Regions from separate parts of the Paenibacillus xylanexedens genome, predicted to be linked through region 2. Evidence: predicted binding sites of a transcription regulator. Region 2 holds the regulator's gene; the other holds the start of a gene.
The links. Region 2 encodes CtsR, which represses protease genes until heat stress. Its sites were predicted from a motif close to ATGGTCAATAAAGGTCAAACA; they were not measured.

Region 1 (15,302 bases), 1.0 Mb from region 2:
CTTAATTAAGGAGGCTGTATCTATATGTCTAAATACAGAACGATTGTGATCGGAACGGGACCTGCGGGTCTGACAGCAGCGATATATCTGGCTCGTGCTAATCTGAAACCACTGGTTATCGAAGGTCTTCAGCCGGGTGGTCAATTGACGACGACAACGGAAGTTGAGAATTTCCCCGGTTTCCCGCAAGGTATCATGGGTCCGGAACTGATGGACAACATGCGTAAGCAAGCTGAACGTTTTGGAGCGGAATTCAAAAACGGTTGGGTGGAAGAGGTTGATTTCAGCAAACCGCCCTTCAAGGTCAAAGTTGGAGGAATCGGTGAACTGGAAGCTGAATCGATCATTATCTCCACAGGTGCTTCCGCTCGTTATCTCGGTATTCCGGGCGAGCAGGAAAATGTGGGACGTGGTGTAAGTACATGCGCGACATGTGACGGCTTCTTCTTCCGAGGCAAAAAAATCGTGGTCGTGGGCGGTGGAGACTCCGCGATGGAGGAAGCGAGTTTCCTGACTCGTTTTGCAACAGACGTGACATTGGTTCACCGCCGGGATGAATTACGTGCATCCAAGATTATGCAGGATCGGGCTCGCAGCAATGAAAAGGTGAAGTGGGCGCTGAACCGTACTCCACTCGAGGTCGTACCAGAAGCTTTGGGTGTCAAAGGGCTGAAAGTGCGCAACAACGAGACGGGGCAGGAAGAGTTGCTTGAAGCAGATGGCGTATTCGTTGCCATTGGTCACACACCGAATACTGGATTCCTGGGTAATGCGATTGCACTGGACGAACATGGCTATGTTGTCGTTAAACCCGGAACAACGGAGACCAATATTCCAGGTGTATTTGCCTGTGGTGATGTTCAGGATACGAAGTATCGTCAAGCCATTACGGCAGCTGGATCAGGATGTATGGCCGCGATGGATTGTGAGAAGTTCCTTGAAGGAAGCATTGTCCATGATTGGAGCGAGACGTTGGATAAATAAGCATTACATGCGTGAGGTTAGGCATATGCTGGGAATAAGAGACAACGGGAAGTCTCATGAAATGAGAGAAGCCGGAAGGCTTCTCTTTTTTTGAAACTACAGTGGGCATGAGATCGTATACATATAGGGCATATTAGCTGTGAGGTGAAGATTTTGGGGGAAATGATAAAAGATTGGTTACAGAATGCGACAGTGAGACGATTTCTGATCCTGCTCTTGTTCTGTTTAATTTTGTTCAGTATGGGGAGTATGCTGCACATGATTCTGCTGTTGTTCCTGGTGACGTATGTCATGAACAGGTTACAGCATTTCATTACAGGTGGTTTGAATCGGTTGTTTCCAATCAACTATAAAGTTGTGGTCATCCTGCTCTATATGATTGTGATCGCAGTCATTGTGCTTGGCATTTCCAGATATTCACCACGGATCGTGGATCAGGTCGTCCAGTTGACGAACGAGATTATGAAATTTCTGGATAGTGCAGACGGTGATAATTTTGCATCCAAAATTGCGGGTTATCTTCAATCCTTCGATATTAAAAATTACACCAATGATGCATTGAAATATATTTTCGCTTTGAGCAAATGGCTGGAGTTTATTCTGCTCGTCATCATTCTGAGTCTGTTCTTCTTGTTGCAGAAGCAGGAGATATCCAAGTTCACGTCCAAGTTCAAAACAAGTAAAATTGGATGGTTCTACAATGAAGTTGCTTATCTGGGAGACAAGTTCGTATCTTCTTTTGGTAAAGTCATTGAGGCACAGCTTCTTATTGCGGTGTTTAATACGGTGCTGACGATACTGGGCTTATGGATTCTGGGTTTCCCGTATCTGTTCGCTCTGACCATTCTGGTGTTCATGCTTAGTCTGGTTCCCGTTGCGGGGGTTATCATCTCACTTGTACCGCTCTGTCTGATTGGGTATCAGATGGGTGGACTGAAATTAAGCATTATTGTGATCATCATGATTATTGTTATTCATGCTTTGGAGACGTACTTCCTGAATCCAAAACTGATGGCACACAAGACCAAATTGCCAATGTTCTACACCTTTATCGTACTAATTCTGTCGCAACACTTCCTGGGGATCTGGGGACTGATCATTGGTATTCCGATCTTTGTCTTCCTGCTCGATATTCTGGATGTGAACAAGATGGAGAAGACGGAAGAGCCGGTACGTGTGGAAACGAAGTTATAACGTAGAAAAATCAACTGAGTCAGCCCAATTTCTACAATTTCAGATTTTCATAAAAGTAAGGGAGCCTTCCTGTGGATGGAAGGCTCTTTTTTTGTTGGCAATACCGCCATTAGATAACTTTCTGCATGAGAATGGCAGGTGGTGGGGTGCATAAGACGAGTCACCACTCTGAGGGGACGATGTTGATCTTTTATGAATGGAACGAGTGAAGATGCAATATCATGAGTTGAGGCTTCCTCTGTTATGGAGGAAGGAATAAAGCGTGCGTTTATAAATGAAGGTAATGAGATTGTATACGTATTCAAAAACGGTGTGTGATGTGGTTCACAACCTTGGTGAAGCATGATGCGTGCAAGGTCTTATCGTCTTGACCCAGGCGTATCCTTCAATTATAGTTGGTACGTAGGACTTAAACTATTTTAGATAGATAAAGGTGGCTTGCAGCATGTCTGAGAAAATCTACGTTGGGGTCGATCTCGGCGGAACAGCAATCAAGGTCGGTATATGCGATGAACAAGGTCAGCTAATGCATACGTATGAAGGACCGACTGAAGTGGATAAGGGCGTAGACACGGTCATCGCCAACATCGAGAAGTATGTCCGACATATCGTAGCCGAATCACCTTACAGCTGGGAACAGCTTGAGGGTGTAGGTGCTGGAGTGGCCGGTTTCACGAATGTACGCGAGGGAATTATCGTTCATGCCCCTAACATCGGATTTCGGAATGTGGCCATTCGTTCGATTCTGGAAGAACGTCTGGGCAAGCCAATCAAAATAGATAACGATGCAAACGTGGCTGCACTGGGTGAAGTATGGGCAGGTGCCGGCAAAGGCGTAGACAACTGCGTATGTTATACACTCGGTACGGGTGTTGGCGGAGGCTTGATCTTGAATGGCAACATCTATCAGGGTTTCTCCGGTATGGCGGGAGAACTGGGTCATATCAGTGTTGTACCTGATCTGGAAGCCATCAAGTGTGGTTGTGGTAAAATGGGATGTGTAGAAACAGTATCTTCTGCAACAGGAATTATCCGTATGGCGAAGGATGCCGTAGAGCGCGGTGATCATACGTCACTGGCACTCGTCGACAAGATTGCAGCCAAAGAAGTATTTGATGCTGCCAAGGCAGGCGATGAAGTGGCGCAGCGCATTGTGAATCGTGCGGCCTTTTACCTGGGCAAGTCCATGGCTACTGTAGCAGCTGTCATTAACCCGGAGATGTTCATCATCGGTGGTGGCGTATCCAAAGCGGGCAATTTCTTGTTTGATGAAATCCGTACTGTGTTTGCTAAGCTGACGCCAGAACCGTTGCAAGATGGGGTTCAGATTCTGGAAGCTACACTTGGTAATAATGCAGGTATTGTGGGTGCAGCAGGTCTTCTCTTGCGTTCCTAGTGACCTCGTAACAATATATGAAGACAGCAATATGATAAGGAGGGGACATTTATGCTTGAAGGTGAAGGCTCACCAGGCACAGGCGCCACGCTCATTATCATTACGGGCATGTCCGGAGCAGGTAAAACCATTGCAGTACAAAGCCTGGAGGATCTGGGTTTCTTCTGTGTGGATAATCTGCCGCCGGTATTGATTCCGAAATTTGCGGAACTAATTGAACAGTCAAATGGCAAGATTGGTAAGGTTGCATTGGTTATCGATCTGCGCGGGCGTGAATTCTTTACGGCTCTGTCCGAGTCTTTGAACTATATTAAAGATCATTTTACCATTCATTGCGAAATTTTATTCCTGGATGCTACAGATTCTGTACTTGTTCAGCGTTACAAAGAAAGCAGGCGCAGACATCCACTGGCTCCTGAGGGCATGCCGCTGGACGGCATCCGACTGGAACGCAAGATGTTGGAGGAACTCAAAAACTCTGCGACTCAGGTACTGAATACAAGTACGATGAAGCCTGCTCAACTGAAAGAACGCATCATATCCCGCTTTTCTCATCTCGAGAGCCAAATGCTGTCGGTGAATATTACGTCGTTTGGATTCAAGTATGGCATTCCGATTGATGCTGATCTGGTGTTTGATGTACGTTTTTTACCGAATCCGCATTATATTGATCATTTGCGACCGAATACGGGACAGAATAGTGATGTGTACGAATATGTTATGAAGTGGCCAGAGACACAGGCATTTCTGACCAAGCTGCTGGATATGCTGCATTTCCTGATTCCGCAATACCGGAAGGAAGGCAAAAGCCAGGTTATTATTGGAATCGGCTGTACCGGAGGCAAGCATCGTTCGGTAGCAATATCGGAATATTTGGGCAAGATGTTGGGAAGCAGCGAGACAGAAGCTGTTACCGTGAGCCATCGCGACGCTGACCGGGACCGTCATTGAAGAGGGTGAAGGGATGAAAGAGGCCGGACCACGAAGAGAACGTCCGAGAATAGTTGTAATGGGCGGCGGAACCGGATTATCCGTGATGTTGCGCGGTTTGAAAGAGAAGCCGCTGGATATCACGGCCATCGTCACAGTTGCAGATGACGGTGGAAGTTCAGGCATCCTGCGCAATGAGCTACAGATGCCGCCTCCGGGCGACATTCGCAACGTGCTTACGGCACTGGCTGATGTAGAACCATTGCTTTCAGATATGTTGAAGTACCGTTTCAATACAGGCGCGGGGCTTGCAGGCCACAGCTTGGGGAATTTGATTTTGGCTGCAATGACGGATATTTCGGGCGACTTTGTGACCGCAGTGCGGGAGCTTAGCCGCGTGTTTGCCGTTCGAGGTGAGGTTTTACCAGCCGCAGGGCAGGCCGTTGTGTTGCATGCCGAAATGGAAGATGGGACAATTATTACAGGTGAGTCCAAAATCCCTGAGGCGGGAGGACGCATCAAACGTGTTTTCCTTGAACCGGATCACGTGGAGCCGTTGCCAGAGGCAGTAGAGGCCATTCGTCAAGCTGACGCCATTCTGATCGGGCCAGGCAGCCTCTATACAAGCATCCTTCCCAATCTGCTCGTACCTAAGCTTGCAGAGGCTGTGGTAGAGGCTGATGCGGTGAAGATGTTTATCTGTAATGTGATGACACAGCCGGGAGAAACAGATAACTATACGGTAAGTGACCACCTTAAGGCGGTACACGAGCATATAGGTCATCAGCTCTTCGACTATGTTATCGTAAATAATGGTGATATTCCGCTGCAAGTGCAAAATAAGTATGCGGAAAAAGGAGCAAAACCGGTTGTACTGGATATGAATGTACTCGAAAGTGCCGGTTATCAGGTGGTTGCAGATACCCTTGTTCTGTTCAAAACCTATCTGCGTCATGATGCCGACAAGTTAAGTCATCACATCTACCAATTGGTACAAAATTGGATGTTACGGAAGAGGTGAAGTCCCATGTCGTTTGCAGCACAGACCAAAAAAGAGTTAACCATGATCGAGAGCGAACCGTGCTGCGAAAAGGCGGAACTTTCAGCCCTCATCCGTATGCTTGGTGCAGTGCAGTTATCGAATAAAAAAGTGATCTTGGATATTTCGACGGAGAATGCCGCCATTGCAAGACGGGCATACTCTCTGCTTAAAAAGCATTTTCAAGTGCATACGGAATTACTGGTCCGCAAAAAAATGCGGCTGAAAAAGAACAATGTATATATTGTTCGTATTCCAACCATGGTACAGGAGATTCTCAATAGTCTTCATATTGTATCTGAGGGCTTTCTCTTTACCCCAGGGATCAGTACGGAATTGTTTCAGCAAAACTGTTGTAAACGGGCCTATCTTCGCGGTGCATTTCTGGCCGGTGGATCGGTTAATAATCCGGAAGGTTCCTCGTACCATCTGGAGATTGCGTCTATGTATGAAGAGCACTGTCAGGCACTGGTTGACCTGGCCAATGAATTTCATCTGAATGCCCGGTGTATAGAACGGAAAAAAGGATTCATCCTATACATTAAGGAAGGCGAGAAAATCATTGAGCTGCTCAGCATCATTGGTGCTCATCAGGCCTTATTCAAGTTTGAAGATGTACGAATTATGCGTGATATGCGTAACTCCGTTAACCGGATTGTCAATTGTGAGACCGCCAACCTGAACAAAACGATTGGAGCGGCGGTAAGACAAATCGATAATATCAGGTTGTTACAAAAGGAAGTTGGTCTGGAATCGTTGCCTGAGAAACTTCGCGAGGTGGCGGAGGTTCGACTGGCTCATCCAGATATCAATTTGAAAGAAGTAGGCGAACTCCTTAAAGGTACAGTTAGCAAGTCGGGAGTGAACCATCGGCTTCGTAAAATTGATGAGCTGGCTGAGAAAGTACGCACAGAACGTTATGGTTAAGACGGAGTAGGGTAAAGTAACAAGGTCGGCTGTTTCTGCTGAACAGAAAGGCCGGGAAAGTCAACCGTTAAGGACCTAGGGAACTTACTTAGGTCATTGGATGCGCTGTGCAAAAGATGAAATTAGGGCAAGATAACGTCCTCCAAAGCACCCTGAGTTTTTTCTTCTAGTGTCCTGCACGGGTTAATGGTATAATGTTGTATAAATATAATTGTGTATTTAATGTCCAGATTTCATAATAGGGGGTAAGTTTCCATGACAAAGCACCCGGTAGTTGTCCGTTTGAAAACGGGTCTCCATGCCAGACCTGCGGCACTGTTCGTTCAAGAAGCGAATAAGTACTCGTCTGAAGTGTTCGTCGAGAAGGACGACAAAAAAGTTAATGCAAAAAGTATCATGGGGATCATGAGCCTTGCGATTAGCACAGGTACGGAAATCCAGATTAGTGCAGAAGGCGCGGATGCAGAACAGGCTGTAAACGCTTTAGTTAGTCTGGTAAGCAAGGAAGAACTCGAAAACCAATAAGATATGATCAATCTAATGAAGAAGTCCCAAAAGGGGCTTTTTTGTGTTTTTCACGTTTATGCTATCGTCAAGTGCAACATTATGGAATTTGTCCCGTCTGTTAAGGTATCAAATCGTTTAAAGTTTGAGATGTTAACACATAAGGAGGCTATCGTGATGGGTAAACAATGGATGAAACCGTTTGGTGCGGTGCTGGTGGCAAGTACGTTGCTTGTTGGAGGAACAGCATGGGTTGCACCAGGTAACTATGCTTACGCTGCAGAGGTTCAGGGTGTACAACAGAATGTGATTAATGTTGTGGGTAAAGGTGAGATTCAGGTGAAGCCTGATATCGCTTATCTTTCGATTGGTGTGAACAGTACTGCAGAGACAGCTGCATCTGCTCAAAAAGCGAATGCTGCCAAAGTTCAAAAGGTATCCAACTTGCTGAAGAATACGTGGAAGATCAGTGCAGACGACATTCAAACGAGTCAGTTCTCTGTACAACCCAACTATACGTATAGCGAAAAAGACGGACAACAAATTAAAGGATATACAGCGCATCATACGCTGACAGTCACATATCGTGAGATGGATAAGATTGGCGAGTTGCTAGATGCTGCTTCGGGTGCGGGTGCTAACAATATTGAAAACGTGCGCTTTACTGTAGAAAATCCGGAAAGTTATGAATCCCAAGTGATTGAAAAAGCTGTTGCCAATGCAGATGTGAAAGCGGGCGCCATTGCAAAAGCAGTTAAACGTCAACTGGGTGCTGTTCTTTCCGTGAGCCAAGGTGATGCCAATGTGCCTGTATTCTATGCAAGCGAGGCGTTGATGTCCAAAGCACAAGATACAGCAGGTGGTACTGAGATTGAAACAGGCCAGGTTAAAGTAAGTACAATCCTGAATATCACGTATGAAATGAAATAAACAAGATCGAACTAAGGATTGTAAACTCAAGACCCTTTTTAAGTGTCATTTGAAGGGTACAACGAAATAATGACAAAGACTTTGTCCTGTGGACAGAGTCTTTTTTGTTGGAAAAGCAAACTTTGATGAAGTTATATTGAAGGGTACCTTTTTTTAGCAACATGAAATGCTGGTTATTGGTATCTTTTTTGTATAGTTGTTCGTGACAAAAAGGTCATATCCCCTTATATTTTCCTACTGATATTCATCAACATTGTAACTCGAGCTGTAAACCTTTCCGAAATCGGGTTAATTATAATAAAGAGGTGAGCGTATGAGATATGCGATCAGGTCAGGATTACATACGCAATGATCCCTAATTGTGAATTCAGAGAGGAGTTTTATATATGACATCATGGAAAAAATGGACAAGTGCATTGCTTGCAGCAGGAATTATTGTAGGTAGCGGTTCGGTATGGCAGGATAGTTCGGTTCAGGCAGCATCGGTATCCTCAAAAGTGACAACCCCGGCTGAGGTAACTCTGAGATCGGGTGGAAAAACACTGACTCAAAAAGGACTTCTTCAAGGTGGTTCAACTTGGGTATCTCTTACGGCAGTTAAAGATGTGGCAGGTGGAACGCTGAAATATGATGCGAAAACCAAGTCATATACGGTAACAGCAGCCAACAATGCGATGACCGTTAGCCTGATGGATGGACAACCAAACGTTTACATTAACGGTTATTACCCTCAAGTGGACGCAAAGCTGATCAACGGCAGATTATATATCCCATTCTCGGCAATGAGAGATTATCTGGGTGTACAGGGGAATTGGGATGGCAAAACCAAAACTTTGACACTCAGCAAGGTGAAACAAAATAACGTTAAAATTAAAGCGGCAACAGTTAATGCCACTGTGAAAAATGCTGAAGTAGATGTTCAATATCCACAGGTGAGTGGACTTGCCAGCAAAGAAGCTGAAGCAGCGATCAACAAAGTGTTGAAAGACGAAGTGGATGCTTATGTAGCTGACTTCAAGAAACAGACATCTGAATTCGGCGGTGCAACAGCCAACCGTCCATATGCATTTGAGAGCTCTTATGTAGTGACGTACAACGAAAAAGGCGTGCTGGGACTCATTACACAACGATATGAGGATTATGCCGGCGCTCATGGCATGACATACCGTACGGGCCACACCTTTGCACTGGACACAGGCAAGGAGCTTACGTTAGATGATGTGCTTCAAAATAACAAAACCATGCGCGAGACGTTGAGTAAAAAAGTGGGTGAGCAACTGAAAGCCCGCGGTGGATACCTCGACGGTTATAAAGGGTTGAATAAAGATCAAGATTACTATGTGACACCAACGGGTGTAGTTGTGTTCTTCCAGTTGTATGAGTATACGGCGTACGCAGAAGGCTTCCCTGAAATGCCATTTACGTACAAAGAGCTTCTCCCTAAAGGCACAGAACCTTTCAGTAATGTATCTATAACCAAATAAAGAAATCATTATTATGCACTTTTAAGTTATCTTCCTTATAAAATGAAAAAAAAGAAGCCCTCATCATGATTATGATGAGGGCTTCTTTGCGTATGGGCAACACACGAAGTGTTGCTGTTTACGTTAGGTGTTGATTACGTTTAACTCGTAGACCGGGGTCTACGTCACACTTAGATGCCTTGTGATCCTACGTTTTCGATGACTTTATCAATGATACCGTAATCGGCGGCTTCAGCAGCACTCATGAAGTAGTCACGATCTGTATCTTTCTCAATCCGCTCCAGCGGTTGACCTGAACGCTCAGAGATGATGCGGTTCAACGTATCACGCATTTTCAAAATGCGGCGAGCACGGATTTCGATGTCAGAAGCCTGACCTTGTGCACCACCAAGTGGTTGGTGAATCATAATTTCACTGTTTGGTAATGCAAAACGTTTACCTTTTGCACCGGCATTCAACAAGAATGCACCCATGGAAGCCGCCATACCTACACAGATGGTAGATACATCCGGTTTGATGAATTGCATTGTATCGTAAATCGCCATACCGGCTGTAATCGATCCGCCTGGGCTGTTGATGTATAAGTGAATGTCTTTCTCCGGATCTTCCGCAGCCAGGAACAACATCTGTGCCATAATGGCATTAGCCACTACGTCATTAACATCGCTACCAAGGAAAATAATACGATCCTTCAGCAATCTGGAGTAGATGTCGTAGGCGCGCTCACCCCGGTTGCTCTGTTCAACGACCATTGGAATAAAACTCACGTGAAAAACCTCCTTGGAATGTAAAAGTTATTGGTGTTTATACTTAAACTGTTACCGTATTACCCACATAATAAACAATTCCAAACAAAAAGTCAAAGAAAGTCAAACTAACTTGCAAAAAAAAGAAACCTTTCCGGTTTCATTGGTTAAATGGGTTATGAGCTGTTAAATAAAAATGGCGCGCCCGCCAAGAATCGAACTTGGATCTCAGGCTTCGGAGGCCTACGTCATATCCATTGGACCACGGGCGCACATTACTTTGCTACCAATTTATGTAGCTTTCTAAATATATGACAGCAATAATGATTATAGCTCATGAAATATTTAATTGCAAGCAGTTCGTTGTGGTATTGGTTTGGATTAACCTAAAAATGATCATGATGAAGAAAGAGTGGATAAAGAGTGCATTTAAGTAAATGCTATTAGAGGTTTTGGACATGCTGTATGAAATGTGATTCTGAGCGATATGTAGATTGAATTCATTTGTTTCTTCTATATATGGTATGCGTGAGCTAGTCGTAGATCATGGAAGTCTAGGATTGTGAAAATAGGCGCGTACAAACGCTGCATGCGTGTCGAAATAACACGTTGAAACACTTGCATGTCACGTCAGTTTTAGGTAGAATAGACGTGGGACTTAAAAAGTTAACCCGGGACGTTTTAGGGCCACGAAAGAGAGCTTAGAACGAGAACTTGCGGGAGTGGAAAGCATGCGAACGATTTTAGAAGTACAAAAGCAGCTTCTGCCTGATCTCATGGATATCTTGAAAAAGAGGTATACGATTCTGCAACAGATCATGTTATCGGATGTGATCGGACGGAGAACGTTAGCTAATTCCATGCAGATGACCGAGCGGGTTCTGAGGGCTGAGACCGATCTGTTAAAGGCTCAGGGACTTATTGAAATTGACAGTGCAGGAATGAAGATCAGCGAGGCAGGGTATGATTTGCTGCAGCAGTTAGAACCCGTAGCCAAAGAGCTGTTCGGATTATCCGAGCTGGAAGAGCGCATCAAGCAAGCCTACGGTCTGCAAAAGGTAGTTGTGGTTCCTGGTGATTCGGACGTTTCTCCATTTGCCAAAAGGGAACTGGGCAGAGCCGGAGCGAAGGCTCTCGGCAATATCATGAGTGACAACGACGTTGTCGCCGTTACTGGCGGTTCAACAACGGCCGAAGTCGCAGAACAACTAAATCCGCCAACATCGCTAAAAGGTGTCTGGTTCGTACCAGCACGCGGTGGACTTGGAGAAAGCCTTGAAATTCAGGCTAATACGATCGCATCCACAATGGCAAAACGGGTAGGGGCGCAATACAAACTCCTGCATGTACCGGATTTGCTCAGTGACCATGCCTATGAATCATTAATCCAGGACCCTAGTGTTCAGGAGATTCTGCAGCTGATCAGGCAATCACGGATTGTTATTCATGGAATCGGTGATGCCGTAGAGATGGCCAAAAGACGCAAACTTGCGACGGAGATTATAGATGAACTTCAGGAGCAAGGAGCCGTATCTGAATCTTTTGGTTATTACTTTAATGATCAGGGTAAGGTGGTACATACCATGCTTACACTGGGTATGCGACTTCAGGATATTGAACGAACCGATGTTGTGATTGGTATTGCAGGTGGCAAAAGCAAAGCTGCTGCTATACATTCCGTGTTACGATTTGGTCAGGAAGATATTCTGATTATTGATGAGGCTGCTGCCGAAGTCATCGTTGCTGAAATGGAATAAGGTTTTACTTTGCATCACAACTATTGTTGTCTTGACGGACTTCACCGTCTGTCTTGAATATATAAGTTTCATAAAAAATTAATCAAAACTTGGGAGGAACTTACTCATGATTAAAGTAGGTATTAACGGTTTTGGACGTATTGGACGCTTGGCATTCCGCCGTATTCAAAATGTAGCAGGCATCGAGGTAGTAGCAATCAACGACTTGACTGACGCTAAAATGCTCGCTCATTTGCTCAAATATGATACAACTCAAGGTCGCTTCGATGGCGATGTTGAAGTACACGATGGCTTCTTCAAAGTGAACGGCAAAGAAGTTAAAGTATTGGCTAACCGTAACCCGGAAGAACTTCCTTGGGGCGACCTGGGCGTAGATATCGTTCTGGAATGTACTGGTTTCTTCACAACTAAAGAAGCAGCTGAGAAACACTTGAAAGGTGGAGCTAAGAAAGTTGTTATCTCCGCACCAGCTACTGGCGACATGAAAACCATCGTTTACAACGTAAACCATGAAATCCTCGACGGTACTGAAACTGTAATCTCCGGCGCATCTTGCACAACAAACTGCCTGGCACCTATGGCAAAAACACTGCAAGACAAATTCGGAATCGTTCAAGGTTTGATGACTACAATTCACGCTTACACTGGCGACCAAAACACGTTGGATGCTCCACACCCTAAAGGTGACTTCCGTCGTGCTCGCGCAGCAGCTGAAAACATCATCCCTAACACAACTGGTGCTGCTAAAGCAATCGGTCTGGTAATCCCAGAACTGCAAGGCATCCTTGATGGTGCAGCTCAACGTGTACCAGTAGCTACTGGTTCCCTGACTGAGCTCGTAACTGTTCTGAACAAAAAAGTAACTGCTGAAGAAGTTAACGCAGCTATGCAAGAAGCTTCCGATCCAGAAACTTTCGGATACACAGAAGATGAAATCGTATCTTCCGATATCCAAGGAATCACTTTCGGTTCCCTGTTTGATGCAACTCAAACTAAAGTTCTGACTGTTGGCGACCAACAATTGGTTAAAACTGTAGCTTGGTATGACAATGAAATGTCCTACACTGCACAATTGGTCCGCACTTTGGAGCACTTTGCAAAAATGATTAAGTAATATCTGTAATAACATAGAGCGGAAACAGATGCTATATTGTTTCCGCTCTTTATATATCTACATTTTGCAAATTTCTCAAAAACACCAGGATTGACGAGGGATTTTAGCTCTTGATTGGTCCACCAAATACATGGGTGCGGAGGAAATACAGATGAACAAAAAAAGTGTACGCGATATCGAATTGACAGGAAAACGGGCTTTTGTCCGTGTAGATTTCAATGTGCCGCTCGAAGATGGTAAAATTACAGATGACAAACGTATTCGTGCAACGCTTCCTACAATCAACTTCTTGATTGAAAAAGGCGCTAAAGTCATTTTGGCAAGCCACATGGGTCGTCCTAACGGCGAAGTGGTTGAATCCTTGCGTTTGACTCCAGCAGCTGAGCGTTTGTCTGAATTGCTTGGTAAAACAGTTGTTAAAGCTGACGGTTCTGTTGGTGACGCTGTTAAAGCTCAAATCGCTGAACTGAACAACGGCGACGTATTGTTGCTTGAAAACGTTCGTTTCCACGCAGGCGAAGAGAAAAACGATCCGGAACTGGCAAAACAATTTGCTGAACTGGCTGATGTTTTCGTTAACGATGCGTTTGGCGCGGCTCACAGAGCACACGCTTCGACTGAAGGAATCGCTCACTTGCTTCCAGCAGTGTCCGGTTTGTTGATGGAGAAAGAACTTGAAGTGTTGGGTAAAGCAATCTCCAACCCTGAGCGTCCTTTTACAGCTATCATTGGTGGATCCAAAGTTAAGGACAAAATCGATGTAATCGACAACCTGCTGAACATTGCAGACAACGTAATCATCGGTGGCGGTCTGACTTACACGTTCTTCAAAGCACAAGGACATGAAATTGGACAATCCTTGCTGGATGATTCCAAACTTGATGTTGCTCTCGGTTTTATCGAAAAAGCGAAAAAACTGGGTAAAAACTTCTACCTGCCGGTAGATATCGTAGTGTCTGACGATTTCAGTGCGAAAGCAAACACACAAATCGTTGACATCGATGGTATCCCAGCAGATTGGGAAGGTATCGACATCGGTCCTAAAACACGTGAGATCTATGCTGATGTAATCAAAAACTCCAAATTGGTTGTGTGGAACGGACCAATGGGCGTATTTGAAATCGAGCCATTCTCCCACGGTACTCGTGCAGTAGCGGAAGCTTGCGCTGAGACAGAAGCTTACACTGTAATTGGTGGCGGTGACTCCGCAGCAGCAGCTGAGAAGTTCAAATTGGCTGACAAGATGAACCACATCTCTACAGGTGGCGGTGCATCGCTCGAGTTCATGGAAGGTAAAGTACTTCCAGGCGTAGTGGCATTGAACGACAAGTAAGTTTTAGTAGCCTATAGCATGAAGGAGTTGAAACCCATGAGAACACCGATTATCGCAGGTAACTGGAAAATGTTCAAAACGGTTTCCGAATCCAATGACTTCATTCAGGAAGTTAAAGGAAAAGCGGAAGTTGAAGGCGTGGAAACTGTAATCTGCGCACCGTTTACAAATCTGCCATCCCTGGTAGAAGCTGTTAAAGGCACAAACATCAAAATTGGTGCACAAAATCTTCATTTTGAAGATAACGGTGCATTCACAGGTGAAATCAGCGGCGTGATGCTGAAAGACCTGGGTGTGGATTATGTCATTATTGGTCACTCGGAGCGCCGTCAATATTTTGCGGAAACCGATGAGACTGTCAATAAAAAGTTGCATGCAGCATTCCGTCACGGTTTGACTCCAATCTTCTGCCTTGGTGAGACGCTTGAAGAGCGTGAAGCGAACCAAACAAAAGACGTATGCAAAGTGCAAACAGTAGCTGCTTTTGCAGGTCTGTCTGCAGAGCAAGCGGCACAAGTTGTTATCGCTTATGAGCCAATCTGGGCGATTGGTACAGGCAAATCCTCCACTTCCCAAGATGCGAATGAAGTTATTGCTTACATCCGTACGCTGGTGAAGGATCTGTACAACGAGACGGTAGCTAATGCAGTTCGTATTCAATACGGCGGCAGTGTTAAACCGGAGAACGTAACAGAATACCTCGGACAAAGCGACATCGACGGCGCGCTTGTTGGCGGTGCCAGCTTGCAGCCGGCTTCGTTCATCGCGCTTGTTGAGGGGGCGAAGTAAGATGACAGCTCCAAAACCTGTAGCACTGATCATCATGGATGGCTTTGGTCTGCGTAACACGGTGGAAGGCAACGCGGTAGCGCAAGCCAAAAAACCGAACTACGACCGTTTCATGAGCCAATTCCCACATACAACACTCACTGCTTGCGGTGAAGCTGTAGGTTTGCCAGAAGGG
Region 2 (15,302 bases):
GTTAAGGAAAATAAATTTACCATTAAAGAGGTCATCTATCTGAATGAAGAGGCTAGGCAAGGGCTGTGGACCTTTATTGCTAACCATGATTCCATGATCCAGGAAGTTACGTTGCAGGCGCCTGCCAGTGATACGCTTGCCTTCCAATTGGATAACCCACGGATTCAGCAGGAGATTGTACCTTATTTTATGGCGCGTATCGTTAGTGTAGAGCAGTTTATATCCCAGTATCCATTTGCAAGCCAGGACTCACCGGTGCAGATTGTACTTCAGGTAGAAGATGCCCACGCTCCATGGAATGAAGGGGTATGGCAATTAAACGTGGCAATGAACGGAACAGCATCCATATGGAAAACATCGGAACCAATTAATGATGATCAGACAATTAAGGTGGATATTCAATCCCTTACCGCGGTCCTGATGGGATATCGCAGACCAACGGAAATGGCACGAATCGGAAGAATTCACGGACCGAACACAGCAATCAAGGCTTTGGAACAAGCGATTCCTGAACGGGAAACCTATTTGCTCGATTTCTTCTGATGACTATTCCCACTGCTCCATTTAACTTGATTAGCTTATATAGAAATACGGCGTGATTAAAAGACAAATGGACTTCTCCAGCAATTTTGGGGAGGTTTTTTTGTGTCCGGGGAATATTTCGTGTAAAATCGTAAAAAATGAATAGTGACCCCACTTGGCAAAACCACAAAATATGCTATAATGGTTATAAAGTCAAAGAAAGTCAAAGTCAACTAAAGGTTTAATACTTAAGTAGCTTTCTTTCTACAATCTGATGCATGATCGCCAATATACGGGATTCATTTCATCGGAGGATCAAGGGAATATTAAAGGACCTTCGTGCTTCCTTCGCTCTCCTGTTGACACCTTTGGAAGCAAGATTCGCTGTTTCCCTAATTGGTTAAATGGGTAGAGAAGGTGTACTCTGTGGGGGCGTGTGGGTCCTTATTGACTTAACGTTTCAGACAGTGGAGGATGATTGGATGCGTAATATCTCTGATATTATCGAACGATATCTGAAGAGTATTTTGCATGAAAGTCCCGAAGGAATGGTTGAAATTCAGCGTAATGATCTGGCAGATCAATTCTCATGTGTACCTTCCCAGATCAATTATGTCATCAGCACACGTTTTACACTCGAGAAGGGATACCTGGTAGAGAGTAAACGCGGCGGTGGTGGTTATGTTCGCATACAGCGCATTGAATTACCGGCCCAATCAGCTCTGCATAATCATTTGCACCATAGTATTGGTGAAGAGATCGGGCAGACAGCTGCCGAAGGTCTGATATATCAATTGGAAGAAGCGCGCTTCTTGAGCAAGCGGGAAGCCGGGTTGATGCGAGCTGCTGTATCTAGAGAGGTTATATTGGTCAAACTTCCTTACCGGGATCAAATTCGTGCCAGAATGTTGAAGGCGATGTTAATATCTTTGCTCGGTAAATGAAAACTATCGGGGTCAAAGGAGGTACATCAATATGCTGTGCCAAGAATGCAATAAACGTCCGGCGACACTTCATTTTACGAAGATCGTAAATGGAGAGAAGACGGAATTCCATATTTGTGAGTCATGTGCCCGTGAAAAAGGGGAAATGATCCCTGGAACAGCAGGTGGGTTTTCCATTCACAACTTGTTGTCCGGATTGCTTGATTTTGATCCAGCCGGCAAAAGTGGATCGGCAGGAACACCACCTGCAAAAGCTCTTCAATGTGAAGAGTGTGGTATGACGTACGCACAATTTAGTAAGATAGGCCGGTTCGGCTGCAGTTCATGTTATAAATATTTTGACAGTCGTCTGGATCCTTTGTTCAAGCGGGTTCATGGTAATACGTCCCATGTAGGCAAAGTGCCTGCACGAGCTGGTGGTCGCATCAAGGTGAAACGGCAAATCGCTGATCTGAAGCGTGAGCTCCAGGAGAGCATCGCGCAAGAGGAATTTGAAGAGGCGGCCCAGATCCGTGACCAGATCAGAGGACTTGAAAAAGGAATAGCTCAGGAGTAAAGTTTGTCATGAGTAGGAGGGATGCGTAATGCCTAATCTGCGCTTTACAGAGAAGGCGCTCAGCGACTGGATGCGCAGTGATGCGGCTGATTCCGAAATTGTCATTAGCAGCCGTGTCCGGATTGCACGCAACCTTCAGCATGTTCCGTTTCCGATGCTGGCTTCCAATGAGCAATCGGAAGAGGTGCTGAATAAGCTGAGCGAAGTACTTCAATACGATGACGTTCATGCCTTTGGGGATTTTCATACGTTGGATCTGATCGATATTGACGAACTCGACAAACGGGTGCTGGTGGAGAAACATCTCATCAGTCCAAGTCTTGCGAATGAATCCAGGAATGGTGCGGTTATTCTCAGTGAGGATGAGTCAGTCAGTATTATGATTAACGAAGAGGATCATCTTCGTATCCAGTGCCTCTATCCGGGGTTCCAGGTGAAAGAAGCCTGGGAGAAAGCTTCCGCAATAGATGATGCTTTTGAAGCGCACGTGGATTATGCTTTTGATGATCGCAGAGGATACTTAACCAGCTGTCCTACTAATGTAGGTACAGGTGTCAGAGCATCGGTTATGATGCACTTGCCTGCCCTGGTGATGACACAGCAAATCGGCCGTATTCTAACCGCAGTTTCCCAAGTGGGATTGACGGTAAGAGGAATATACGGTGAAGGCAGCGAGGCGATGGGTAACCTGTTCCAGATCTCGAACCAGATTACATTGGGACAGACCGAACAGGAAGTCATCGAGAACCTGCATGGTGTTGTGTTACAGATGATTGGTCATGAACGTACAGCGAGAGAACGGTTAATTACTGACTCCAGACTGCGGATTACGGATCGGGTCATGCGTTCTTATGGCATATTGTCTCATGCAGCTATTGTTGATTCCAAGGAAGCTGCACAGCGCTTATCGGATGTACGCCTTGGCGTGGATCTCGGATTGTTGGATGGACTGTCCATTACTGTAATGAATGAGTTGAATGTCATGACACAGCCGGGATTTTTGCAGAAAACATTCGGGGAAGATATGCGCACAGATGAGCGTGACATCTACCGAGCTCAGTTGATTCGTGATACGATCAATGCAGCGAAGCAGTCCTAGTTTAGCCTGATATTGTATTGAATTATGGTTTCATGCCGCATTGCGGCTTTTATATAATAAGGCATGTACAAATGCCAAATGACTTTATTCGCAGCACGGCTGCAAACAAAAATGATATGAAGAATACGACGGTTATTTCATTACATGACCCTCGTTTTATCCAAAACCATGGAGGTGCAGGAGATATGATGTTTGGAAGATTTACGGAACGGGCCCAAAAGGTGCTCGCACTCGCGCAGGAAGAAGCTGTCCGTCTCGGTCATAATAACATCGGTACTGAGCATATTTTGCTCGGCCTCATTCGTGAAGGCGAAGGCATCGCAGCCAAAGCACTGATCGGCCTGGGACTCGGATTGGAAAAAATTCAGGATGAAGTAGAAACGCTGATTGGCCGTGGCCAAGAGCAACCTACCAACATTGCATATACGCCACGTGCGAAAAAAGTAATTGAACTGTCTATGGATGAAGCTCGTAAATTGGGCCATACCTATGTAGGCACAGAGCATATCCTGCTCGGATTGATTCGTGAAGGCGAGGGTGTTGCAGCACGTGTGCTCAATAACCTGGGAATTAGCCTGAACAAAGCACGTCAACAAGTGCTGCAATTGCTTGGCAGCAGTGAAGCTGTCTCCAGTCATAATGGAACACCTGCCAATGTCAGCACACCAACGCTGGACAGTCTGGCACGTGACCTCACGGCTTATGCGAGAGAGAACAACCTGGACCCAGTCATTGGACGTAGTAAAGAAATTGAACGTGTCATTCAGGTGCTCAGCCGTCGTACCAAGAACAACCCGGTATTGATCGGTGAGCCAGGTGTAGGTAAAACAGCGATTGCTGAAGGCCTTGCACAAAAAATCATTGCAAATGAGATTCCGGAAACATTGCGCGACAAACGTGTAATGACCCTGGATATGGGTTCTGTAGTCGCTGGAACCAAATATCGTGGTGAGTTCGAAGATCGTCTGAAAAAAATCATGGATGAGATTCGCCAAGCAGGTAACATTGTCCTGTTTATCGACGAATTGCATACCTTGATTGGCGCAGGCGGAGCTGAAGGTGCCATCGATGCTTCTAACATTTTGAAACCGGCTCTGGCCCGTGGAGAATTGCAATGTATCGGTGCGACAACACTGGATGAATATCGTAAATACATCGAGAAGGATGCAGCGCTTGAGCGTCGTTTCCAACCGATTACTGTAGATCAGCCTTCTCCAGAAGAAGCGATTCAAATCTTGCACGGTTTGCGTGACCGTTATGAGGCGCATCACCGCGTGAAAATTACGGACGAAGCAATTGTGCAGGCGGTTAAACTGTCTGACCGTTACATTACAGACCGTTTCCTGCCAGACAAAGCGATTGACCTGATTGATGAAGCGGGTTCCAAAGTAAGATTGAACTCTTACACGATCCCACCAAACCTGAAACAACTGGAAAGCCGTCTGGAAGATATCCGTAAGGAAAAAGACGCTGCAGTTCAAAGTCAGGAGTTCGAAAAAGCAGCAGCTCTGCGTGATACGGAACAAAAAATCCGTGAAGAGCTGGATGTAACGAAGAACCAGTGGAAAGAGAAACAAGGTCGCACCGATTCCGAGGTTACTCCTGAGGATATCGCACAAGTGGTAGCCAGCTGGACTGGAATCCCTGTGAACCAACTGAAAGAAGAAGAGACACAGCGTCTGATGAATCTGGAGTCTATTCTACATGAACGTGTCATCGGTCAGGATGAGGCAGTGAAGTCTGTCAGCCGTGCGGTTCGTCGTGCTCGTGCGGGACTTAAAGATCCAAAACGTCCGATGGGTTCATTCATTTTCCTCGGCCCTACAGGGGTAGGTAAAACAGAACTTGCTCGTGCTTTGGCTGAAGCGATGTTCGGCGATGAAAATGCAGTAATCCGGATTGATATGTCCGAGTATGGTGAGAAGCACTCGACTTCCCGACTTGTCGGAGCGCCTCCAGGATATGTTGGGTACGAAGAAGGTGGCCAGCTGACAGAGAAAGTTCGTCGCAAACCATATTCCGTAGTCCTGCTCGATGAAATCGAGAAAGCACATCCAGAAGTATTCAATATCTTGTTACAAGTGCTTGAGGATGGTCGACTGACGGATTCCAAAGGTCGCGTCGTTGACTTCCGCAATACGCTGATTATCTTGACATCCAACGTGGGTGCCGAAGCGATCAAACGTAACTCTACACTGGGCTTCACTGCAGTTGTAGATGCAGGAGCAGATTATGACAACATGAAGGGGAAAGTGATGGATGAGCTGAAGAAAAGCTTCCGTCCAGAGTTCCTTAACCGGATTGATGAAATTATCGTGTTCCATTCACTCGAAGAAAAACACATCGCTGAAATTGTTACGCTTATGAGTGAAGAACTTCGTAAACGACTGCTCGAACATGAGGTCGATTTCGAACTCACTGATAATGCCAAGTCTTTCCTTGCAAAGTCAGGCTTTGATCCAGCTTACGGTGCGCGTCCGCTTCGTCGGGCAATCCAGAAGCATATCGAGGACAAATTGTCCGAAGAGTTGCTCACAGGTAACGTAACCAAAGGGGATTCATTGCTCATCGACGAAGAGAACGGTGCACTGTCTGTTACGAAAAAAGACGTGGTCGCTCCGTCCAATGAGGAAATCGAAACTAAATAATATTTAGCAAGCTTTGGAGTTAAACTTCAGCTTGTATTGATCCATAATCCTTAATCAAATCCTTCTCGGCTTCGGCCAGGGAGGATTTTTTGCACTTTGGACAGAAGACGGACATGATTATGTCAGGAACATGTGTAAAGTTTGCGATAATCCTTTACGAAAAATCTCAAACAATGGTAAACTTTTAGTAACCCTGCACGTCAGGGAGTTTGGGTGAAATTCGTCGAATAATGCAAAATGCTGTTATAAAATTAAATTATAGGAGTGCTGAAGTGGCCAAAGTTAAAACCAAGTTTCAATGTACGGAATGCGGCTATGAAGCCCCCAAGTGGTACGGTAAGTGTCCGGGTTGTCAGTCATGGAATTCAATGGTGGAAGAAACAGAGACGGTGGTCAAAACACAAGGGAGAAATTCTCCTCTGTTTGACAGTAAAGATAAACCGCTTCCTATCATAGATATAGATAGCGGTCAGGAACCGCGTGTACAGACTGGAATCGGAGAGTTGAACCGGGTATTGGGTGGCGGAATCGTTCCGGGTTCACTCGTTCTGGTGGGCGGAGATCCGGGTATTGGTAAATCAACGTTGATGTTGCAGACGTCCCATGCTTTGACGCATTCGGGTTTGCGTGTGTTATATGTTTCCGGTGAGGAATCAGTAAAGCAAACCAAATTGCGGGCAGACCGTCTCGGGGCACTCTCTGCCGAGTTGTATGTACTGTGTGAAACCAATATGGAACGTGTAGAGGAAGCGGTGGATCAGATCCAGCCGCATTTTCTGGTCATCGACTCCATTCAGACGGTATATCTTCCCGAAGTTACCAGTGCGCCTGGTAGTGTTGCACAGGTAAGGGAATGTACGTCAAGGTTCATGCGGATTGCCAAAGGCAGAGGCATTGCAACGGTTCTTGTGGGGCATGTTACCAAAGAAGGTGCTATTGCCGGTCCACGTATGTTAGAACATATGGTGGATTGCGTGCTTTATTTTGAAGGAGAACGGCATCATACGTATCGCCTGTTGCGTGCGGTGAAGAACCGTTTTGGTTCCACCAATGAGATTGGTATTTTTGAAATGGGCGAGGATGGACTTCGTGAGGTAGGCAATCCGTCCGAACTCTTTTTGTCGGAACGTCCACTGGGTGTAGCAGGTTCAACGGTAGTTGCCAGTATGGAGGGGACACGTCCTCTGCTCGTGGAATTACAGGCGTTGATCTCGACGACCCATTTTCCTTCTCCTCGCCGTATGGCAACAGGGGTAGATCTGCATCGATTAAATCTGATCATTGCAGTGCTGGAGAAACGGATGGGCATGTTTTTACAGACCCAGGATGCGTATCTGAACGTGGCTGGTGGAGTACGATTGGATGAGCCCGCTGTAGACTTGGCGGTTGCCGTAAGCATTGCATCCAGTTTGAGAGATGTGCCGACCAAGCCGGATGACGTCATCTTTGGCGAGATCGGTCTGACAGGTGAAGTTCGAGCCGTATCACGGGCCGAACAACGAGTGAAGGAAGCCGCAAAGCTGGGCTTCAAACGAGTCATTTTACCAGAAAAAAGCTTAAAGGGCTGGAAACATCCTCGCGGGATACAACTGATCGGTGTGAATACCGTGGCAGATGCACTAGCGGTTGCTTTAGATTAGGGGGCATAACAAGATGAAAGATATGAGCCAACTGGATAATATGAATGAGTTGTTAAGGCTGATCGCACCAGGTACACCTTTCCGCGAAGGTCTGGAAAATGTGCTGCGCGCCAAGACGGGCGCACTGCTTGTTGTAGGATACAGCCCTGAAGTAATGGAAGTGGTGGATGGGGGATTCTCGATTAACTGTGATTTCTCCCCGAACTATCTGTATGAACTCGCCAAAATGGATGGAGCCATTATTCTTAGCGAGGATTTGAAGCGTATTCTTTACGCCAATACCCAGTTAATCCCGGATTCATCTATCTCTTCATCAGAGACGGGGATTCGTCACCGGACGGCAGAGCGTGTAGCAAAGCAAACGGGTAAATTGGTCGTATCCATATCACAGCGCCGGAATATCATTACCTTGTATCAGGGAACACTTCGTTATTCCCTCAAGGAAATCGGGGTTATTTTGACCAAAGCGAATCAAGCGATTCAAACCCTGGAGAAATACAAAGCTGTATTAACACAGTCCCTTACGAATCTGAGTGCTTCGGAATTTGAGGAATTAGTAACGATTCCTGAAGTGGTTAATGTGATTCAGCGTACCGAAATGGTGATGCGGATCAAAACGGAAATCCAACGGTACATTCATGAACTCGGGAATGAGGGACGACTCATTTCCATGCAAATGGAAGAACTTGTGGGTACAACGGAAGAAGAGGCCTGGTTATTGTATAAAGACTATGCCCGTGACGACAGTGATGACAAAATCCGTGAAATTATCGTGGGACTGAAAAGATTGTCGGACGATGAGTTGCTGGATGCACATCATATTGTCCGTCTTCTCGGCTATCCTTCATCAGCGGCTACTTCTGAGGATTCGGTTGCCCCTCGTGGATTCCGGGTATTAAATAAGATCCCCCGCCTGCCCAATGTCATTATCCATAATCTGGTGGATCAATTCGAACAATTGCCTCATGTTATTATGGCTACAATTGAAGAACTGGACGAAGTGGACGGTATTGGTGAAGTTCGTGCCCGGACCATTAAGGAAGGCCTCAAACGTTTGCAGGAGCAAATGTTTATCGACAGACAGATGTAAGGGTTTGCCTATATAAAGGCTTGAAATGGATGAGGTGAAACAACGATGCTAACCAGATTCATTCCGAATCTCTTTACCCTGGGTAATCTGTTTCTTGGAATGATGGCAATTTTGCTTGCGATTGATGGAAATTACAGTTTGGCTGCCATTATGGTCATTGTAGCGATGCTGCTGGATGGTCTGGATGGCCGAGTGGCACGTGCACTCAATGCCCAAAGTGAATTCGGCAAGGAACTGGATTCCTTGTCTGACATGGTTTCCTTTGGTGCAGCACCAGCCCTGATCATATTTATGGTGTCGTTTCAAGATTCAATGCCGATCCTCGCCTGGATCGCAACAGCGGCTTTTCCGATCTGTGGAGCCATTCGTCTTGCACGGTTTAACGTTCGTCCGGGAATTCCCGGGTACTTCACAGGTCTGCCGATTCCGGCAGCCGGCGGGGTACTGGCCACACTGTCCTTGTTCAATAAGGATATTGGCCCGGTTAGCATGATGATTGCTACATTGCTGTTATCGTATCTGATGGTGAGTTCGCTTAAATATCCCAATTTCAAAAAGGTCGGTTTGCCACGCAAGGCAATCTGGATTGCACCATGGGTTGTGTTATTTGCCATAGCCGTAGCCGTTATTTTCCCGGAGCAGTTATCCAAATTGATCTTTATTCCGTTGGTGTTATACGCCCTGTATGGAATGAAGCATAATGTGCGAACAGCGGCCTCACGTAGTCGGGCGAAAAAGCGCAAGGATGAGAAATCTTCCCGTCCTTCCGATCGTTAAGTCGCCATGGGGACAGACACTATACAAAGAAAGCACGTACTCTCCTGAACTGGAGAATGCGTGCTTTTTGTTTATTCAGATCTATTTACGGTAAAAGAAACCCTTACGGACGACATACATATCTTCTTACGACAGATTAAACATCCCTAACGTTGAACACTTCTGTGATTCGTGATTTACGACCTCTTCCATGTTAATGTCCAGCAGATTGCAGAGAGCCGACATGTAGAACAGGTTCCGCCCTAGCTCAGAGCTGATGACCTCTCTGCAGTTCTCACACAACTCACCTTCCACATGCGTTTCCAGCAGGCCCTTGGTTTGAGCGATATCGCTCTCCGGGGCATATTTCTGCTTGGTGGCGTGCAGCTCGATGCAGCCGCATTCGGTAATGGCTTTGGACACGGCACGGTTAACAGACGCTCCGGCTTGTCCCGTTTTGGACAGTACATCAATCAGGCTGCGATGACGCAACAACAGTTCAGAAACTTGATCCTGGAAAGCCTGTAAACTTAGCGTACTCATTTTGCCACTCACCTCGGGATATGAATTGAATTCATTATATGCCAATAATTTACCTACTTTCAACTGACGATTGCAACATTTCCAAAAAGTTCTTCCAGATGGGATTAGCAATTCAGGAATTGGATCATACTGGATATAAAGATCAAGATACATTGAAGGAGGTGCAGGGACTAATGTGGAAAAAAGGCATTTTAACTTTTACAGGATTGTGCGGTGCATGGTTCGGCTACACGGCATATCATCTGGCAGGAAAATCGGTCCCATGGATGGCGGAGTGGATTCAGTCAGCAGGATTACTGGGAGCTGGTATATCGACACTGCTGGGAGCTGTAATGTTTATGGCTTTATGTAATATTGGTGGAACATTGATGGCAGACAGGCTGCATAGTGGAATTGACTCATTGGCAAAAGTACCTATGAACGAATTGGCTGCAGGTGCTGCAGGTACCGTTGCAGGATTGCTCGTGGCCTTGTTACTTTACCCTGTTGTGGGATGGATGGGGACGGCAGGAGAAGTGCTGCAAGTGGCGCTGACGGTGATTAGTGCTTATTCCGGTTATACCCTTGCCATGGCGAAGAAAGACGATCTGGGGGCCTTCTGGATGTCTGGACGATGGGGTCATCCCGAGGTGGACGAAGATAGACGGATGGAAGAACATAAAATTCTGGATACCAGTGTTATTATCGATGGGCGTATCGCTGATATATGCAAAACCGGATTTATTGAAGGCACGATCGTAATCCCGGAATTTGTTCTGGAGGAGTTACAGCATATTGCCGATTCATCGGATCTGCTCAAGCGGAACAGAGGACGGCGTGGACTAGACATTTTGAACAAAATCCAGAAGGAACTTGATGTAAAAGTCCTGATCTACGAGGGGGATTTCGAGGAAATCTCCGAGGTGGACAGCAAACTGGTTAAACTGGCTAAAGTGCTTCAGGGTAAAGTGGTCACCAATGACTTTAACCTGAACAAAGTGTGCGAACTCCAGGGTGTATCTGTGTTGAACATTAATGATCTCGCCAATGCGGTTAAGCCGGTTGTTCTGCCAGGTGAGGAGATTATGGTGCAGATCATCAAGGATGGTAAGGAACATGGTCAAGGCGTAGCCTATCTGGATGATGGCACAATGATCGTTGTGGAGGGTGGACGCGAGTATATCGGCATGATGATGGAAGTGCTGGTGACCAGTGTGCTGCAGACTTCAGCGGGACGAATGATTTTTGCCAAGCCGAAACTGTTGGAAAAAGCCCAATAAAGCGGTATGATGGGTAGTGTATCGTTGAATGATATTGTATATCTTTGGACGATAAACTGACAGACAAGGCAGGGATTGCGGCATGGATAAAGGGTGGGGCGTTGTCATTGTGGCAGCAGGTCGCGGAACCCGGATGGGGACGACCGAGAGCAAACAGTTTCTGTTGCTGCAGGACAAGCCCGTTTTCATACATACGCTTGAGGTATTTGCTGCGCTGGACGAGATCCGCGAGATGGTGCTGGTCACAGGAACCGCAGATGTTGAACGCTGCCAGGATTGGGTAAAAGAATACCAATTGGCTTCACGTGTCCGTGTTATCCCCGGAGGGAAAGAGAGACAACATTCTGTCCATAAAGGCCTTGAGGCACTTGGGACGGATTGGGTTCTCGTTCACGACGGGGTACGTCCTTTTGTGAACCATGAGCAGATCAAGGGATGCATGGCGGCCGCCATAGCCGGTGGTGGAGCAGCTGTACTGGCGGTTCCCGTGAAGGATACGATCAAACAAGTGAATGCGGAAGGAGTCGTTACGGCGACGCCAGACCGCAGCAGTCTGTGGAGCATTCAAACCCCGCAGGCTTTTCGTCTTTCTTCCCTGCTCTCCGCCTACGAATCAGCCGAGCAGGACGGATTTCTGGGGACAGATGATGCCATGCTGGCTGAACGTCAGGGAATGTCGGTCAAGGTTGTGGAAGGCAATTATACCAATATCAAATTAACAACGCCGGAAGATTTGCAATATGCTGCGTTTTTGCTGGGGGGAGAGAAGAAGCGATGATACGTGTAGGACAAGGATTTGATGTACATCAGCTGGTAGAGGGACGCCCGTGTATTATTGGCGGAGTAACGATTCCTTATGAAAAAGGACTGCTGGGTCACTCGGACGCAGACGTGCTGTTGCACGCGATTAGTGATGCCATTTTGGGTGCGCTGGCACTTGGGGATATTGGCAAGCACTTCCCGGATACCGATCCGGAATTCAAAGATGCCGACAGCCTGAAATTGCTGGAGCATGTATGGCAGCTTGTGAAGGATCGCGGGTATAAGCTAGGGAATATCGACTCAACGATTATTGCCCAGAAGCCAAAGATGGCTCCTTATATCCCACAGATGGCTGAGGTTATTGCCAAGGCACTGGAAGCGGATGTAACACAGGTGAACGTGAAAGCAACAACAACAGAGCAACTGGGATTCCCGGGACGGGGAGAGGGCATTGCCGCTCAATCCGTTGTTTGCCTTGTACGTGTGTGATATCATCAATCAATTAGTGACGGAGGGGATCATATGAGCACGGATATTCGTGTGCGTTACGCGCCGAGCCCAACGGGACACCTGCATATCGGGAATGCCCGTACGGCGTTGTTTAACTATTTATATGCCAAACATAATAACGGTAAATTCATTATTCGTATTGAAGATACGGACGTGAAACGGAACATTGCCGGTGGTGAAGAAAGCCAACTGAAATACCTGAAATGGCTCGGAATTGAGTGGGACGAAAGTATTGACGTGGGCGGAGAATACGGACCATACCGTCAAACGGAACGTCTGGATCTCTATCGTAAATATACGCAGGAATTGCTGGATAAAGGTCTGGCTTACCGTTGCTTCTGCACGGAAGAAGAATTGGAGCAAGAGCGCGAGGAACAGTCAGCACGTGGAGAAACACCGCGTTATTCTGGCAAACACCGTGACCTGACTCCAGAGCAAATTAGTGCGTTTGAAGCGGAAGGTCGCGTAGCGAGTATTCGTTTCCGTGTGCCGGAAGAGCGCACATATACGTTTGATGATATGGTTAAAGGCACAATCTCGTTCAACAGCAAGGAATCCGGTGACTTCGTCATTGTGAAAAAAGACGGCATTCCCACATACAACTATGCTGTTGCTGTGGATGATCACTTGATGAAGATCTCCCACGTCTTGCGCGGGGAAGATCACATCTCGAACACGCCGCGTCAACTGATGATCTATGAAGCGCTTGGCTGGGAGCCACCGCAATTCGGTCATATGACGCTGATCGTGAATGAAAATCACAAGAAGCTGAGTAAACGGGATGAATCCGTTATTCAGTTTATTGAGCAGTATGATCAGCTCGGATATTTGCCTGAAGCGATGTTTAACTTCATTTCCTTACTCGGTTGGTCGCCGGAAGGGGAAGAAGAGATCTTCTCGCAAGAGCAGCTGATCTCCATTTTTGATACGAAACGTCTGTCCAAGAGCCCGGCGGTATTTGATACCCACAAACTGGCTCACTTGAACAACCACTATATCAAACATGCTGACCCGGAACGTATTGCCGAAATGGCCATTCCGCATCTGCAAAAGGCTGGACGTATTTCTTCCGAGCTGTCTGCTGAACAAAAAGAATGGGCTTATACTCTGGTACACCTGTACCAAGAGCAGATGAATTCTGCCTCCGATATTGTGGAATTGTCGGAAGTATTCTTCCGTTCCAATCTGGAGCTTGAAAGTGAAGGAGAAGCAGTGCTTGCAGAGGAGCAGGTGCCAACCGTACTGAAGGCATTTGCGGATAAAGTACAGGCGAGCGAAGAGTTTACTCCAAGTAAAATGGCTGCATTGATCAAGGAAGTACAGAAAGAAACCGGCTTTAAGGGCAAACAGCTTTTTATGCCAATTCGTGTAGCCTTGACTGGACAGACGCATGGACGGGATCTGAACCAAACGATCGTACTTCTGGGTCGTGATACGGTGATCGAACGCCTGCTTGCACAAGTAAAATAATCTTAGTCGAGGACATTCCGTTTATTTGGAATCTGAACACAGTCCTACGATGGATGGATTACGTAGGAGGCTGTTGTCAGTCTGAGGCCTTTTCGCTATAATAACAACACAACGAATAATTGATATGATTTATCTAATAGAACAGCAAAGATCGGGAGGAGTAGACTGATCCGGACAGATTCAGAGAGGATGGTCCCGCAGCAAAGAGAGATTTCTTTGGTTGCGGTGGCTGTGAACCATCCACTGTCCATCAGTCGAAATGCGCCCGTGAGCTGCACAGCCGAATCCAGCCCCGCCTTTGTCGATCATGACATGGGAAAACGTTAGGATAGGTTGTGACGATTGGTTTCCGTTACCAAACCGCTTGAGGGCTCATTCTATTTAAGAATGGACCGAGCAGAGTGGGACCGCGATAAACGCCTCTGCAGCTAAATGCTGCAGGGGCGTTTTTTTGTTTAGGCGAGTGTGCAGTACACTACCAAGGAACGCGCCGTCCGGTAAGCCGGAGGACGGGAACCTGAACAAGAGGGGAACGAGCATGTTCAAGAAGATCAGATCAGATATCCAGGCGGTGTTTGAAAACGATCCGGCGGCCCGAGGTTGGTTTGAGGTGGTATTCACCTACTCAGGGCTGCATGCGATATGGGCACACCGGATCGCTCATTTTTTATACAAGCGAAGATGGTTCTCGGTTGCCCGGTTCATTTCGCAGGTTAGCCGTTTTATGACAGGAATCGAGATACATCCTGGAGCTACGATCGGAAATCGGTTGTTTATTGACCACGGAATGGGCGTCGTTATTGGAGAAACATGTGAGATTGGCGATGATGTCGTTATCTATCAGGGGGTTACCCTGGGCGGAACAGGGAAAGAAAAAGGGAAGAGACATCCGACCATTGGTAATAATGTGGTTATCTCATCCGGAGCCAAGGTGCTGGGTTCATTTAGCGTGGGGGATCAATGTAACATTGGTGCGAACTCCGTTGTGCTTAAGGAGGTCCCTTCCAATAGTACCGTGGTAGGTATACCGGGCAGAATTGTTAAACAGGATGGCCGACGGGTAGATCGCCTCAGTCAGCAATTGCCCGATCCGGTCGTTGACTCCTTGCGCGGTATGCAAAAAGAACTCGAACGATTGCAGGAAGAAGTACGTACACTGCAAAATGCCCGTGAAAATGAGACTGTGCGTGATACGTGATACAATAAATAAAGGCAGTATAGGATGAAAGGATAAGTGACCATGACGCTTCAGATTTATAATACGATGAGTCGTACCAAAGAGGAATTTGTTCCCCAAGAGCCAGGAAAAGTGAAAATGTATGTCTGCGGACCAACGGTATATGACTACATTCATATCGGGAATGCACGCCCGGTTATCTTTTTCGACACGGTTCGTGGATACCTGGAACAGACAGGACATGATGTGAACTATGTGGTGAACTTCACAGATGTGGACGATAAGTTGATTCGCAAAGCAGAACAACTTGGAACAGACGTTCCTCA

Region 1: clpP (ATP-dependent Clp endopeptidase proteolytic subunit ClpP) is a predicted target of CtsR. The motif match lies at 10,244-10,264, and genes of this name have one in related genera.

What each region holds. Positions count from the first base shown of each region.
Region 1 is NZ_CP018620.1:896,045-911,346, forward strand. It holds gene trxB (thioredoxin-disulfide reductase) at 25-984, shown strand; gene BS614_RS03885 (AI-2E family transporter) at 1,243-2,178, shown strand; gene BS614_RS03890 (ROK family glucokinase) at 2,624-3,574, shown strand; gene rapZ (RNase adapter RapZ) at 3,626-4,525, shown strand; gene BS614_RS03900 (gluconeogenesis factor YvcK family protein) at 4,539-5,525, shown strand; gene whiA (DNA-binding protein WhiA) at 5,532-6,470, shown strand; gene BS614_RS03910 (HPr family phosphocarrier protein) at 6,726-6,995, shown strand; gene BS614_RS03915 (SIMPL domain-containing protein) at 7,152-7,904, shown strand; gene BS614_RS03920 (stalk domain-containing protein) at 8,291-9,388, shown strand; gene clpP (ATP-dependent Clp endopeptidase proteolytic subunit ClpP) at 9,559-10,155, opposite strand; tRNA gene BS614_RS03930 (tRNA-Arg) at 10,332-10,406, opposite strand; gene BS614_RS03935 (sugar-binding transcriptional regulator) at 10,866-11,891, shown strand; gene gap (type I glyceraldehyde-3-phosphate dehydrogenase) at 11,998-13,005, shown strand; gene BS614_RS03945 (phosphoglycerate kinase) at 13,157-14,338, shown strand; gene tpiA (triose-phosphate isomerase) at 14,375-15,127, shown strand; gene gpmI (2,3-bisphosphoglycerate-independent phosphoglycerate mutase) at 15,129-15,302, shown strand, end outside.
Region 2 is NZ_CP018620.1:6,954,346-6,969,647, reverse strand. It holds gene BS614_RS30460 (GNAT family N-acetyltransferase) at 1-543, shown strand, start outside; gene BS614_RS30455 (CtsR family transcriptional regulator) at 1,005-1,466, shown strand; gene mcsA (protein-arginine kinase activator protein McsA) at 1,498-2,022, shown strand; gene mcsB (protein-arginine kinase McsB) at 2,051-3,121, shown strand; gene BS614_RS30440 (ATP-dependent Clp protease ATP-binding subunit) at 3,307-5,769, shown strand; gene radA (DNA repair protein RadA) at 6,042-7,409, shown strand; gene disA (DNA integrity scanning diadenylate cyclase DisA) at 7,423-8,499, shown strand; gene pssA (CDP-diacylglycerol--serine O-phosphatidyltransferase) at 8,545-9,276, shown strand; gene BS614_RS30420 (nucleoside triphosphate pyrophosphohydrolase family protein) at 9,403-9,798, opposite strand; gene BS614_RS30415 (PIN/TRAM domain-containing protein) at 9,972-11,057, shown strand; gene ispD (2-C-methyl-D-erythritol 4-phosphate cytidylyltransferase) at 11,140-11,835, shown strand; gene ispF (2-C-methyl-D-erythritol 2,4-cyclodiphosphate synthase) at 11,832-12,308, shown strand; gene gltX (glutamate--tRNA ligase) at 12,342-13,799, shown strand; gene cysE (serine O-acetyltransferase) at 14,338-14,997, shown strand; gene cysS (cysteine--tRNA ligase) at 15,040-15,302, shown strand, end outside.